2 regions of the Paenibacillus sp. FSL R7-0128 genome follow, and region 1 is predicted to be linked to the other one. Evidence: a T-box and tRNA genes for the amino acid it is inferred to sense, from the RefSeq annotation. Region 1 holds a T-box; the other holds one or more tRNA genes.
The links. The T-box of region 1 lies ahead of NST26_RS25245 (valine--tRNA ligase). A T-box ahead of a tRNA ligase gene usually reads a tRNA of that ligase, here a tRNA-Val.
Positions count from the first base shown of each region.

Region 1 (6,181 bases):
GCTGTACTGCCGGTAGTAATCATATAGCGCATGGCGTCAGCGCCGTACTGCTCGATAACATCCAGCGGATCAATACCGTTGCCCAGAGACTTGGACATCTTGCGTCCTTCGGCATCGCGTACGAGTCCGTGCATCAGCACATCGGAGAACGGCTTCTGGCCAGTGAATTCCATGGCTGAGAAAATCATGCGCGCTACCCAGAAGTAGATGATATCGTAGCCGGTAACCAGTACATTGTTCGGATAGTAACGCTGATAGTCGCTGCTGTCCTGATCAGGCCAGCCTAAGGTAGCGAACGGCCAGAGGTTCGAGCTGAACCAGGTATCCAGAACATCCTCATCCTGCTTCAGGTCGGACAGCCCGCTGATGCGGCGTGCTTCTTCTTCATCATGTGCAACTACAAGCTCCCCGGTGGATTCAGAGTACCAGGCCGGAATACGGTGGCCCCACCACAGTTGGCGGGAGATACACCAGTCGCGGACATTCTCGATCCAGTTCAGGTACGTCTTCTCGAAGCGGTCCGGCACGAAATGGACCCCGTCACCGTCCTTCTGTGCAGCGATGGCTGCTTCTGCCAGCGGCTGCATTTTGACGAACCACTGGGTGGACAGATAAGGCTCTACTACGGCCCCGGAACGCTCACTGTGCCCAACCTGGTGTACATGATCCTCAATGGAGATCAGCACGCCTTGCTCCTTCAGGTCGGCTACGATGGCCTTACGGCAGTCGCTGCGGTCCATTCCCTGGTAAGCGCCCGCTTCCTCATTCATCACTCCGCCTTCATCCATTACGTTGATCTGCGGAAGGTTATGGCGGACTCCCATCTCGAAGTCGTTCGGATCATGCGCCGGTGTAATCTTAACTGCACCGCTGCCGAATTCCTTATCTACGTATTCATCGGCAATAACCGGAATCTCACGTAAGGTAACCGGCAGAATCAGCGTCTTACCGATCAGATCCTTATAGCGCTCATCCTCCGGATGTACCGCTACCGCTGTATCGCCCAGCATCGTCTCGGGCCGCGTGGTAGCCACCGTGATATGGCCGCTGCCATCCTTCAGCGGATAACGCAGATGGTACAGATGCCCGTTCACTTCCTTGTATTCAACCTCGATATCCGACAGCGCTGTACGGGCAGCCGGGTCCCAGTTAATAATCCGCTTGCCGCGATAGATCAGGCCCTTCTGGTACAGCTCCACAAATACCTTGCTTACCGCCTTCTTCATTCCATCATCAAAGGTAAAGCGTTCGCGGGAGTAATCGAGGGACAGGCCCATCTTAGCCCACTGGTCATGAATTGTCTCTGCATACTGGTCTTTCCAGGCCCACACCTGCTCCAGGAACTTCTCGCGTCCCAGATCATGGCGGGAGATTCCCTGCTGGCGCAGCTTCTGTTCTACCTTGGTCTGCGTAGCAATCCCTGCATGGTCTGTACCCGGCAGCCACAGGGTATCATACCCCTGCATCCGCTTGGTGCGGATCAGCACATCCTGAAGCGTGAAATCCAGCGCATGTCCGATATGCAGCATTCCTGTTACATTCGGCGGCGGAATCACGATGCTGTAAGGCTCCGCATCCGGCCGCTTGCCGGCTTCGAAGAAGCCCTTCTCCATCCAGTACGCATACCATTTCTTCTCTGCCGCTCCCGGATCATATGTAGTCGGCATGTCGCTCTGCTTGTGATTAGCTGAAGCGGTAGCTTCTGCCGCTTCCTGCCCGTTCGGCAGCTCTGCTGCTGCATTGTTGTTATCAGCCATTGTGAACCCTCCACTGTTAAATGTATTGAGTAGCTAGCGGTTTCTGAGAATACAAAAAGGCCCTTCGTCTCAAAGGACGAAAGGCCATTCTTTCGCGGTACCACCTTTGTTTCGCGCCAATAAAAAATAAACCACTGCCTTAAGTTCCCTTACAGGTTCCTGAAGCTTAGCGCGACACTCATGCAGGGTAACGGCTGCAACCGGCCGCATCCTAACCCGTCTTCATGATGAAGACAAGCTCAGAAGGGCAACTCCGGGGCGACTTCGGGGGCTGCATCCTGCGGGAATTCACACCAATGATAATCCCGCTCTCTGAAGGGCTGACCGCCTACTCTTCCCGTTCCCAGTCTTTATGCTAGTTATTACTTAGTTCAATAATACATTCAGTGTAATCCCTAGTCAACCAGCATATACACAAAGGGCGCGCAGCAGACGTACATTGATGCCTACTCCCCGCTCCAGATCACTTGAACCACATTGAAGCCCTGATGGCTGCCCGTTCCGGGAGCGCCATCCAGCGTAACAGAGAATGTGCTTCCGGCATCAATAATCGAGAAGGCTGAGGCGGAGACTTCCTCAGACTTGGAGGTAGCTCCTTTTTGCACAAAATAGTCCTTGTACGTATTGCCGAGCGTCTCCAGGCTCTGCTTCGTACGGTAGCTGAAGGTTGCGGACGGCTTACCGGTCGCCGAGCCTTCGATCAGATCAAATATCTTCGCGTCCGCCGGAAGCGGGAAATCCGCCGGCAGGCTCTTCGGCCGCTTCACAGAATCTGCTGGTGTTCCAGTGGACGAGCCGCCGGAGGAGACAGCCGGAGCTGCAGCATCACCGATGATGACCCGGCTGGTTGCAGCATCGTAAGTAACAGCAGTGTTCAGCGCTTCGCCGATGGAGCGTACAGGCAGATAAGTGATGCCGTTGTAGGTAATCGGGGCGAGGGTTTTGCCGTTGCCGTCTTTGGGCGTGTACGCCTGGCCGTTCACGACGATCCCGATTTTGTTGTTCAGGAGCGCCTTGATCTCCTGCAGATTACTGGCGGCGTAGACACCGGCCGAGACTGTGAGCGTCAAGCTTAGTGCGGCCGCAGTGGCTGCCACTTTTCTCTTCATGTGATATATCATCCTTCCAGAAGTAGTGTACCAGCGCATAGCTGCCTGAATGTGTAATGTATGTAGGCCGGTAGTGACTATTACCCCCGGCTGAACGGTTTGTAAACCAGAAGCGGATTTCACAAAGAAACAGGAACAGCCCCATCCGTAAGGCAAGGGCTGTTCCTGTTAAGCCTAAATTCTCCGCACAGCGTCAATCTCAAGGAATGTATAATACCTGTCCCTCTTCTACAATCTGGCCGGACAGCCGGTTATACATAGTCAGCTCCCGGGTGCTTAGCTGGTATTTCTCAGCAATCGTATCCAGTGTCTCCTCGCGCTGGACAATGCAGAGCCGTACCTTGCGGAACAGCTCTGTCCCGCCCATCCCGCCGATGAACCGGCTCTTCCACGCTGTATCATTGCCTGCCTCAGGAACAGCCTGCGCTACAGAGTCTATATTGCCCGAGAGCAGTTCCTCCTGCTCTCTATTGGCGCGGCTTGCGCTGAGCAGCGAGGAGAAGGTGAGCGGCTCCTGCTCGGCGGCTCCCGGTTCTTTTTTGCTGCCAAGGGCAACCTTGAGATCCTGCTTCTCCTCCTGGGGAGACAAAGATTCCGCAGACAGGAAGACTTCATTGTCTGTGGCCTGGATCTCCTCTGCCGCCTCCCCTCCTTCGTTCCCGGCAAACAGCGCAGCAGCATCGTTGGCAGCGGAGGTAAGCACCGGCTCCGGCTGCGACACGGCATGAAGCTTCGCATTGCCCCAATGATCCACAGTGTTCAAGGCGGCGGTGCCTGTCTGAAGCGTGGTGTCCTCTTGAACCGAGCCGTTCACAGCCGCTGGTGCCGTCTTCTCTCTGGAGGTGAGGAAGTGAGCGGAGGCCTTATCAGCCGCCGGCTTGCTGCCTGCCGAAGAAGCCGTATCCAGGCTATGGGTCCTTACTCTGGGTTCCTTGTCCTTCAGGGGTGTGGAGAGATAGGCCGCGGGCTGGCTGTAAGAAGTATCTTCCGCGTACAGCGGCTCAGCTGCTGCCTCAGCCGGAGCAGCGGAGTTCTGATCTTCCGCAGAGCCCTCTGCAGTCCCTTCGCCATAGGTCCAGAGCGAATTCTCATACAGAGTGTCATTCTCCGGATTGCGGATTATCTCCTCAGCCGCCCTGCTGTCTCCGGCCTCCGGCGAATACGCTACCGTGTATTCCTCCTGCTGCCAGGCCGGCTGTACATCTGCACTTCCGATTCCGCGCAGCGAGAGCACTCCGGTAATGTTGACGGTTCGCATCGTCAGCAGATCAATATCGAAATTCTCGATCTCCACCCCTATGTCATCAAGTGAGCTGACCCGGGTCAGCGGAACAGTGATTTCAACAGGAATTGCATGCTCCAGACGCTGTGTAAGGTCATCCTCCCCCCGGTAGAGTCCGGTGAGCAGCAGTTGTCCGTGCAGCTCGGCCCGGTCCTCCCGCTGGATGACCTGGATGTCGGGAACCAGCTCGACTTCCTCCAGCTCTGCTATTCCCGGAAGCTCTTCCGAAAGGTGAATGCGTTCATAAATATCAAACCGCAAGCCATGGGACTGGTCAAACACGGGAAATGTCCTCCTTCTTGGCATAATCTATCCCTGAGACAAGCCCAGAGTATAAGCCCAAAATGTTACTCCCCTCATGTATATGCTTCAATCAGGCAGGCATGACAACTTTGCCGCTTCAATTGCGGACAGCGCCTATGCCAGGGGAGGAAGGGCCGTACGTGCATCAGGAATAGAGTAGTGCTGCGGAAGCTTGACACGCATCGTTACGGCAAGCGGATTCCCCGGATCACCCTCGTTAAGCACATCTGCCGGATGAAAAGCTGCCGGCAGCGCACCCGCGCCCGGTTCTTCCCCAAACCGGAGGTGATCCGGAATTCCCGGCCGGCCCGCCCGCAGATTGACCGCTCTCTGGTATACATGCAGCGTACCCGCAGCCATGACATCCAGCGAACGGGTCTGCTCTGCCCAGCGCTTAGCCTGGAGGCCGGTGCGTCTTCTCAGTCCCTCATCCCCCAGCAGCTGCTCCATCTGCAGGGCGAGCTGAGCGGCATCTCCGGGAGGAACAATCCAGCCCGTCTCTCCCTGCCGGACCATCTCCGGCATGCCTGCGGTTCCGGCGACAATCGGCGCGATCCCGGCAAGCTGCGCTTCTGTAACCGAGAAAGGCTGCGTATCCTGGAGTGAGGGCTGCACATAGATGTCGGCAGCCCGGAGTGCAGCCGGAATATTGTTCAATTTCCCAGTGAAATGGACCTTACCCGCGATACCCAGCAGGCGGGCCCGTTCCATGAGCTCCTCCAGGAGGCTGCCGATTCCGGCCACCGCACAGATCCACCGCTGACAGCGCTGCTCCAGAATGCCTAGCGCCTCTATCAGCACATGGACGCCTTTGATATATTCAAGACGTCCGGCATACATGATTACAGGGATTCCTTCTGCAAATTGAAGCGGCGGCGTCTCTGCGGCCCGGGCTGCATACTGACGCAGGTCCAGCCCGTACGGCAAGGTATGAATACGGTCCGGGCTGACCCCCAGGCTCTGCGTAAGCTGTCCGATCCACTCCGAAGAGACCAGAATCTGGTCAGCCGCCTGGGCACCCAGTGTCTCAAGCCTGCGGAAGTAGCTCCAGATCGGCCGCTGCTCATAGGCCTCCCGGGTCAGTCCGGGCTCAAGTCCCTTGTACTCATAGTAGGTCTCCTTGGTCAATGCCCCATGAACACTTGCGACCAGCGGAACAGGACGGCGCATGATCCGCCGCAGTGCATATGTGGCTATAGGGTCCTGGGCATGAATGACATCATATTCCTCCAGCCCCAGCACAGCGGCGCCGCCCTCGAATACGTAACGCCCCAGCTCAAAGCTGAAGATGCCATGCTCCAGATGCAGCGAGGGGAACCGGCCGATATCAAGCTGGGGCAGCAGCAGCGAATAGAAGGCTTTTTTATCAAAAGATTCCGTCCGGTTGAGCAAATACAATGTATTGTTCTCCACATGGCTGCCCATCAGTGTAACGGAATGGCCCTGCTCGCCCAGCTTGTCGGCCAGCTGCTTCATATACGTCCAAATTCCGCCCATATTGGTGAGGCCCCAGTAGGTGACCAGCAATATCTTCATGCATTCCTCTCCCCGGCTATAGATGTATTTAGGTGCAGGAGCAGTCTGCTCCACCCTAATCAGAATAGTATATGTAGGCTGCGGGCAGGCGGAAAGGGATATATGATCATCCCCTGCAAATTTCAAAAATATCTTTTAATCAAGAATCATCTTTTCGGGTATAATCGGTATAAATCCTGAAAGGAAATTTCCGA
Region 1 covers NZ_JBBOCD010000001.1:5,985,371-5,991,551, forward strand. Annotated here, with positions in the region: gene NST26_RS25245 (valine--tRNA ligase) at 1-1,667, opposite strand, end outside; T-box leader at 1,827-2,111, opposite strand; gene NST26_RS25250 (stalk domain-containing protein) at 2,204-2,866, opposite strand; gene NST26_RS25255 (LysM peptidoglycan-binding domain-containing protein) at 3,066-4,430, opposite strand; gene NST26_RS25260 (glycosyltransferase family 4 protein) at 4,566-5,987, opposite strand.

Region 2 (6,181 bases), 2.8 Mb from region 1:
CACCACTTGTTTTAATCTTGATTTTTATCTTCTTTTTCGCTGCGGTGGTGAGGATGCCGCTCATTCTATCCATCATCGCAACAATATCGGGATTTGCTATTTTTGCCGGGATTCAGACGCTGCTCACCCTGCTCATGTTCGGATCTATATCGAATATTGGTAGTACCGCGAACGGATATTTTCTGCAGGTAGCGACTGCGGCAGCGGTGTTCGGTATTTTTGGGCTTCTGTACCGCAAAGGCAAGGGCTTCACGTTCGACTTGGATAAACTCCGCTTTAAGATAGAAGATATCCTGCTGTCTCTGCTGATTTTCGGCTTCGTAATAGGGATTTCAGTGCTACTCTACTATAATGATATTCTGCTAAATGCCTTGATTTTCCTGGTGATGACTGTATTCCTTCTATATTATTCCACCCGGAGGGAGCGGGAAGATGCTTGAATTCATGTCCAGCAAGCTGGCATTTACGATTAAAAATATCGTACCTGAGCACCCGGCATCCTACGCTGTCCTGAAATTTGCTATTAGCGTAGTGCTTAATGTGGTGTTTATTATTGGGCTGACGCTGGTAGTATCCCTTTTGACAGGCAGGACAAGTGAAGCTCTGCAGATTCTGATCTCCTTTGCCTTATTACGTCAGGTGTCGGGCGGGGTCCATCTAAAGTCTGGTATAGCCTGTGTCTTGTTTACGGTAAGCTTGTTCACAGTACTGTCCTTCGTGGAGCTTAGCTCCTTCTACGTTATGTTATTGAATGCAGCGAGTCTGTTAATAGTTCTGTGGCTGGCGCCCATTGGGATTGAACGACAGACCCGGATTCCGAGGCGGCACTGGCCTAAGCTGAGAATCGTGGCGTTACTGCTGGTAGCTGCCAATATCGTTATAGGCTCATCTGTTATCGCAGCCAGCTTTTTGGCACAATCCATCAGTCTGATTATAGCTAGAAGGGAGGTGAACATCTGACAATGAGAGCTTTGCAGCGCAAAGTAGTGTATAAGCTTGCTTCTGGTTTGTCCGCCTTGGCTGCCCTTATCGTGTTGGTTACAGCAAGTGTATTATACATTAATCAACCGGAGGTACCTGAAGAGTTACTTAAATAACATTGGAGTTGATCCCTTTGAGCACGATATCTGTTACTAGAGACACAGAGGGAAACACTGGTGTATTCTCACTCGATATTGAAAAAATAACTTTTATGGAATTTGAACGGACTATCTATCGGATCATTGTCCATACGTACGATCAGACCTTTTATACAGTAGGTACGCTGAAATATTGGCTTAATACCCTGGCCAGTTCAGGATATAATTTCGTTCTAGCAGATAGAAACACGTTAATTCAGGTTTCTAACATTATCCAGCTGGATAAGACGTTTCATATTGCTTATTTTGGGGAAGACCACAGAGGAGTCGAGCAAAAGTGTTTTCTGTCAGAGAAGGGCTATAAAGAAATTCTCAAATACGTAAAGACATCCGCATCGGATATTCAATTAGTGGAGCTGCCCCAGTGGTAGCTTTGTTTTTTATGGTATATAAAATTAGGCTGACCCTGCGCAGTTCATTCTGTAGCGCTTGGGTCAGCCCTTGTTCAGGTTAGCTTAATCTGCAGCTAATCTGGAATACATACACAGATCAATGAAGCTTCCTTTGGACCGCTCACTCTGCCTCAGTGTTCCTTCCAGCGAAAAGTTTAATTTCTGCAGTACCTTAATAGAATTGATATTAGCAGGCTGGGCCTTTGCTTCTATTCTATTGAAGCCCAGTGTATCAAACGCATAATCTATTAGTGCGCGAAGGGCTTCAGGCACATATCCTTTTCCCCAGCACTCGCGGCTAAGGTCATAACCGATCTCTGTCTTGGCATTGTCATAGTCCAGCGCATTGAAACCACAGGAGCCGATAATCCGGCCGGATTCTGCTTCCGTGATGGAATAGCGGATCGCCTGATTCTCGGTGGCTAACTTACCCAGCAGCTCAATCATTTCCACGGCCTGACTCTCATCCGTGAAGCTGCTGATATTCATGAACCGGGTGACTTCAGGATCGGACCAGATCGGGAACAGGCTGGCTGAATCGGCGGTGCGCATTTGTCTTAATACTAATCTCTCGGTTTGTAATTCTGTAATCATCAATAAGTTACCTCCATTAAATATATATGGTATTGGTGAGGTGCAACTATTGATATCTGCGCATAGTTCAGTCCTTTCCGTGTGTAAGCTACCTCTATTATATAGAATGCAAGGGAGGAAGTTAAGATCGATTCAGGACCGTTTCAACAAATCTTCATACAGTCCTGTCAGGGATGCTACTGTTTCGTATTCCTCCTAACAAGGTAAACTTTAGATAAAAGGATCTGGAGGGCATTATGAGAAAAACGGTACTGGTAGTGTTGTTCTTGTTTGTATTGACAGCTTGTGCGGATTCCAAAGACGGGGTAACCACTAAAGACTTAGCCATCCAAAAGGTGAACGATCATAAAGCCATTGTTGAGTATGGAATGAGCCGCGCGGAAGCGGAAGAGGTATTGGGTAAGGGGGAGGATAAGGATATTGCGAATTCAGTCATGTATAGCTCTGGCGTGAGGATTATGTACCGGGAGGATAAAGTGGCAGGGATTACTCTGGCAGAGGAATCGAAAGATACATATGAAACCACTGGCGGTTTTAAAATTGGCATGTCTAAGGATGACTTCAAACAAATCTATGGCGATCAATATCTGAAGGAGATGGAGCGCAACCTGGATTATGCTTACGATGCCACCAACAAGCGATATTTGCAGGAGAAAGAGTGGGTGGCGAAAGCGGAAGATGACACAAAAATATATGTAATTTCAGCCATGTTCAACGGTAAGGGTGAAGCAGACGCCGTTGTATTGGTGGATAAGCGAATGGCGATAACATTAAGGTAGAGGGGGGGCTGAAAGATAAAACATGTTCTTGTATGTTTCATAGCGCTTAGGGGACAGGATAGCAGTATATGGAGCCCAAAAAGCTGGCCTTGTCTACAACGAGTAGTTCTGCCATGATATAATCAGTGTTTGAAGAAGTGTATAACGATTAATATATTGAACTACTCCTGTCTGCCGAATGACCGTCATCATAATGTGTTTCATCTTCGGGAAGATCACACTGGAATTTCTCTTAATAACGATCTTGAGATTCATGTGATGGAATTAACGAAGCTCGAGGAGCAGGCCGTTCCATTAACTGGTGGTCTGATCAACTGGCTATTATTCCTCAAGGGTGTTGAACAACCAAACTGGGAGGTGCTGACCATGAATGAACCGATGTTGAAAAAAGCAATGGATACGCTCGAGTTCCTGAGTCAGGATGCCGCTACAAGGATGGAGTATGAAGCCCGGATGAAGTATTTGCGTGATGAGGCATCACGGATGAATGGGGCTAAGGCTGAGGGGCGGGCTGAGGGACGAGCAGAAGGTGAGCGAAAAAGCAGAGGCAATGGTGCTTGAACTTCTTGCTCTTGGAGTGGAAACTTCCATTATTATTAGAGCCTCAGGCCTCTCAGAGCAAGAAGTTTTAAGCTTGAAATCACTAATGGGTAGACACTGACCGTGAATGAACCGATGAGAAAAAAGAGAAACTGCTAGAAAGCTCTTGGCAATGGGGCAATGGAATTCAAAATTTAAAACTGTTGCAATGATAACAACGAAAAACGAAGCCGATCATAAGATCGGCTTCGTTTCTTTAAAACTCTCCATATATAGGACGGATGGGGTTCGAACCCATGACCCCTACCCTGTCAAGATAGTGCTCTCCCGCTGAGCTACCGTCCTGCAACGAAATTTATAATAACACAGGACGTGAGGGAATGGCAAGAGATTTTTTACTATGATACAAATGATACCTTTAATCATAACTCTCCCACACCACCACAATGACAAAAACCCACGACACCCCATCCATAATATATTACAATAATGGCGCTTCTCTGGAAGATTCTAACGAACTATAAAAGGTGGAATTCTATCATGATCGTAACATTGCATGAAGCGGAGTGCCCTGGGGTGAGTCTCAAGTATGTAGTGATTTTTATGAAGCAAGGGAACGATTGGGTGCTGGTGCGGCACCGTGAGCGGTCCACATGGGAATTTGCCGGCGGGCATATTGAGGCGGGTGAGAGTCCCGGGGAAGCTGCGGTAAGAGAGCTTTACGAAGAGACAGGTGCTGAAGAATATGAACTGCATCCGTTATGCATCTATTCGGTAAGCAGTGAAGAGCTGGTTGAGAGCTTCGGAATGTTGTATTATGCAGATGTCAAAAGGTTCGGAAATTTGCCCCCGTACGAAATGGCGGAGCTTCGAAGCTTCAAGGAGCTGCCGCAGGCGGTGACATACCCGGGGATTTACCCCACGCTATATGCGAGAGTGTGTGAATATGTGAAGCATCTATGAATCCATCGTAATGCTGAAAGGAGGCCCAGCTCATGAGTTACGAGATTACGAGGTTTAGGCGTCTTGGCGACTACCTGAGATCACGCCGGGAACGTCTGCAGCCTGAAGCTGTAGGGATCAAGGAAACGAACAGTCAGCGCAGAACACCAGGGCTGCGCCGGGAGGAGGTTGCGGTTCTGGCTGGTCTCAGCAGCACCTATTATACTTGGCTGGAGCAGGGCAGGGAGGTTACCGCCTCCAGAGAGGTCATGGAGAGTCTCAGTCAGGCGCTGCGGTTGTCGGCAGATGAGCGTAAGCATCTGTTTGAGCTATGGAATCCGGGCTTGCCGGATACACTTGCTTCTATAGATACAGCCAGTCCGGAGCTGAATTCGCAGTGGCGGGATATTATCCGCCAATTGACTTATCCGTCTTTTATTACGAATGAGCGGTCTGAGGTACTGGCCTGGAATGATAAGGCGAGTGAAGTCCTTAGTGATTTCGGAGGTCTGTCTGCTTCAGAGCGCATTATGATGCGTCTTCTGTTCCTGGATATGGAGCTGCGCCGTCGGATGCGGAACTGGGAGGAGTTCGCAATCTATTCAGTAGGGGTGTACAGAACCTATTATGACATGAATCTGCACGATCCCTGGTACAAGGAGATGGTCGATCAGCTCATGGAGGACAGTGCGGATTTCGCTCAGATGTGGAAGCAGCACAATATTCAAGGCAAGAAGGTCAACCGTGTGGTCATAGAGAGTCTTGGCACGAGCCAGCCTGTAGTCTACGATATCAATTCGATGGCCAATCTGGCGGATCACCCGGGTCTGCATATTTGTATCTACACCCCTGTCTTAACCTAGCAGAGAATCACCTGAAGGCGCATATCTTACTGGTCTGCTGCTCCCTGGTAATGATCTTACTAGCATGAACGTACTGTGGCTGCTTCACGGCAGGACGGTTAGAATAAGGTCATGTTCATAAGATCTATTACAGGGACAAGAGGAGGCAACCATATGCACACAAGAACACTTGGGAACGAAGGGCTGATCGTATCGGCTCTGGGACTCGGAATGATGATGATGCCGGATAATGAAGAGTCTGTACGAACCATTCATGGCGCGCTTGACCTGGGCGTAACCCTGCTGGACACAGCGGATATCTACGGAGCTTTCGAGCAGCAGCGCTTCGGCGGCAATGAACGGCTTCTCGGACGGGCACTTAAGGGCCGGAGAGATCAGGCTGTGATTGCGACCAAATTCGGCATTACGCATACTCAGGGACCCAAGGGAGACCCGGCCTATATCAAAAAATCCGTAGATGCCAGCCTCTATCATCTCGGCACAGATTATATCGATCTGTACTATCAGCACCGTCCCGATCCGAACACACCTATTGAGGAAACCGCCGGTACCCTGGCTGACCTCGTCAAGGAAGGGAAGATCCGTTATATCGGCTTATCCGAGGCTTCGCCTGAACTGATCCGCCGGGCACATGCGGTGCATCCGTTGACCGCCCTGCAGACAGAGTATTCGCTCTGGAGCCGGGAGGTGGAGGATGAGATTCTGCCGCTGGTCAAGGAGCTGGGCATCGGCTTCGTTCCTTATAGCCCGCTGGGCCGCGGTTTTCTGACTGGACAGATCATGAGCTTCGATGATCTGCCGGAGGATGATTACCGCCGCCATTACCCTCGGTTCCAGGGAGAGAACTTCACCCGGAACCTGGAGGTCGTCTCGCTGATCGGGCAGATGGCGGCCGAGAAAGGCTACGTCCCGGCACAGCTAGCCCTGGCCTG
Region 2 covers NZ_JBBOCD010000001.1:3,164,075-3,170,255, forward strand. Annotated here, with positions in the region: gene NST26_RS12855 (hypothetical protein) at 1-440, shown strand, start outside; gene NST26_RS12860 (accessory gene regulator ArgB-like protein) at 433-960, shown strand; gene NST26_RS34035 (cyclic lactone autoinducer peptide) at 963-1,097, shown strand; gene NST26_RS12865 (LytTR family transcriptional regulator DNA-binding domain-containing protein) at 1,115-1,510, shown strand; gene NST26_RS12870 (GNAT family N-acetyltransferase) at 1,595-2,125, opposite strand; gene NST26_RS12875 (hypothetical protein) at 2,362-2,904, shown strand; partial or broken gene NST26_RS12880 (Rpn family recombination-promoting nuclease/putative transposase) at 3,034-3,565, shown strand; tRNA gene NST26_RS12885 (tRNA-Val) at 3,718-3,789, opposite strand; gene NST26_RS12890 (NUDIX hydrolase) at 3,985-4,407, shown strand; gene NST26_RS12895 (helix-turn-helix transcriptional regulator) at 4,440-5,249, shown strand; gene NST26_RS12900 (aldo/keto reductase) at 5,403-6,181, shown strand, end outside.
Region 2: it encodes a tRNA-Val, which carries the amino acid that the T-box ahead of NST26_RS25245 (valine--tRNA ligase) is inferred to sense. The anticodon was not compared.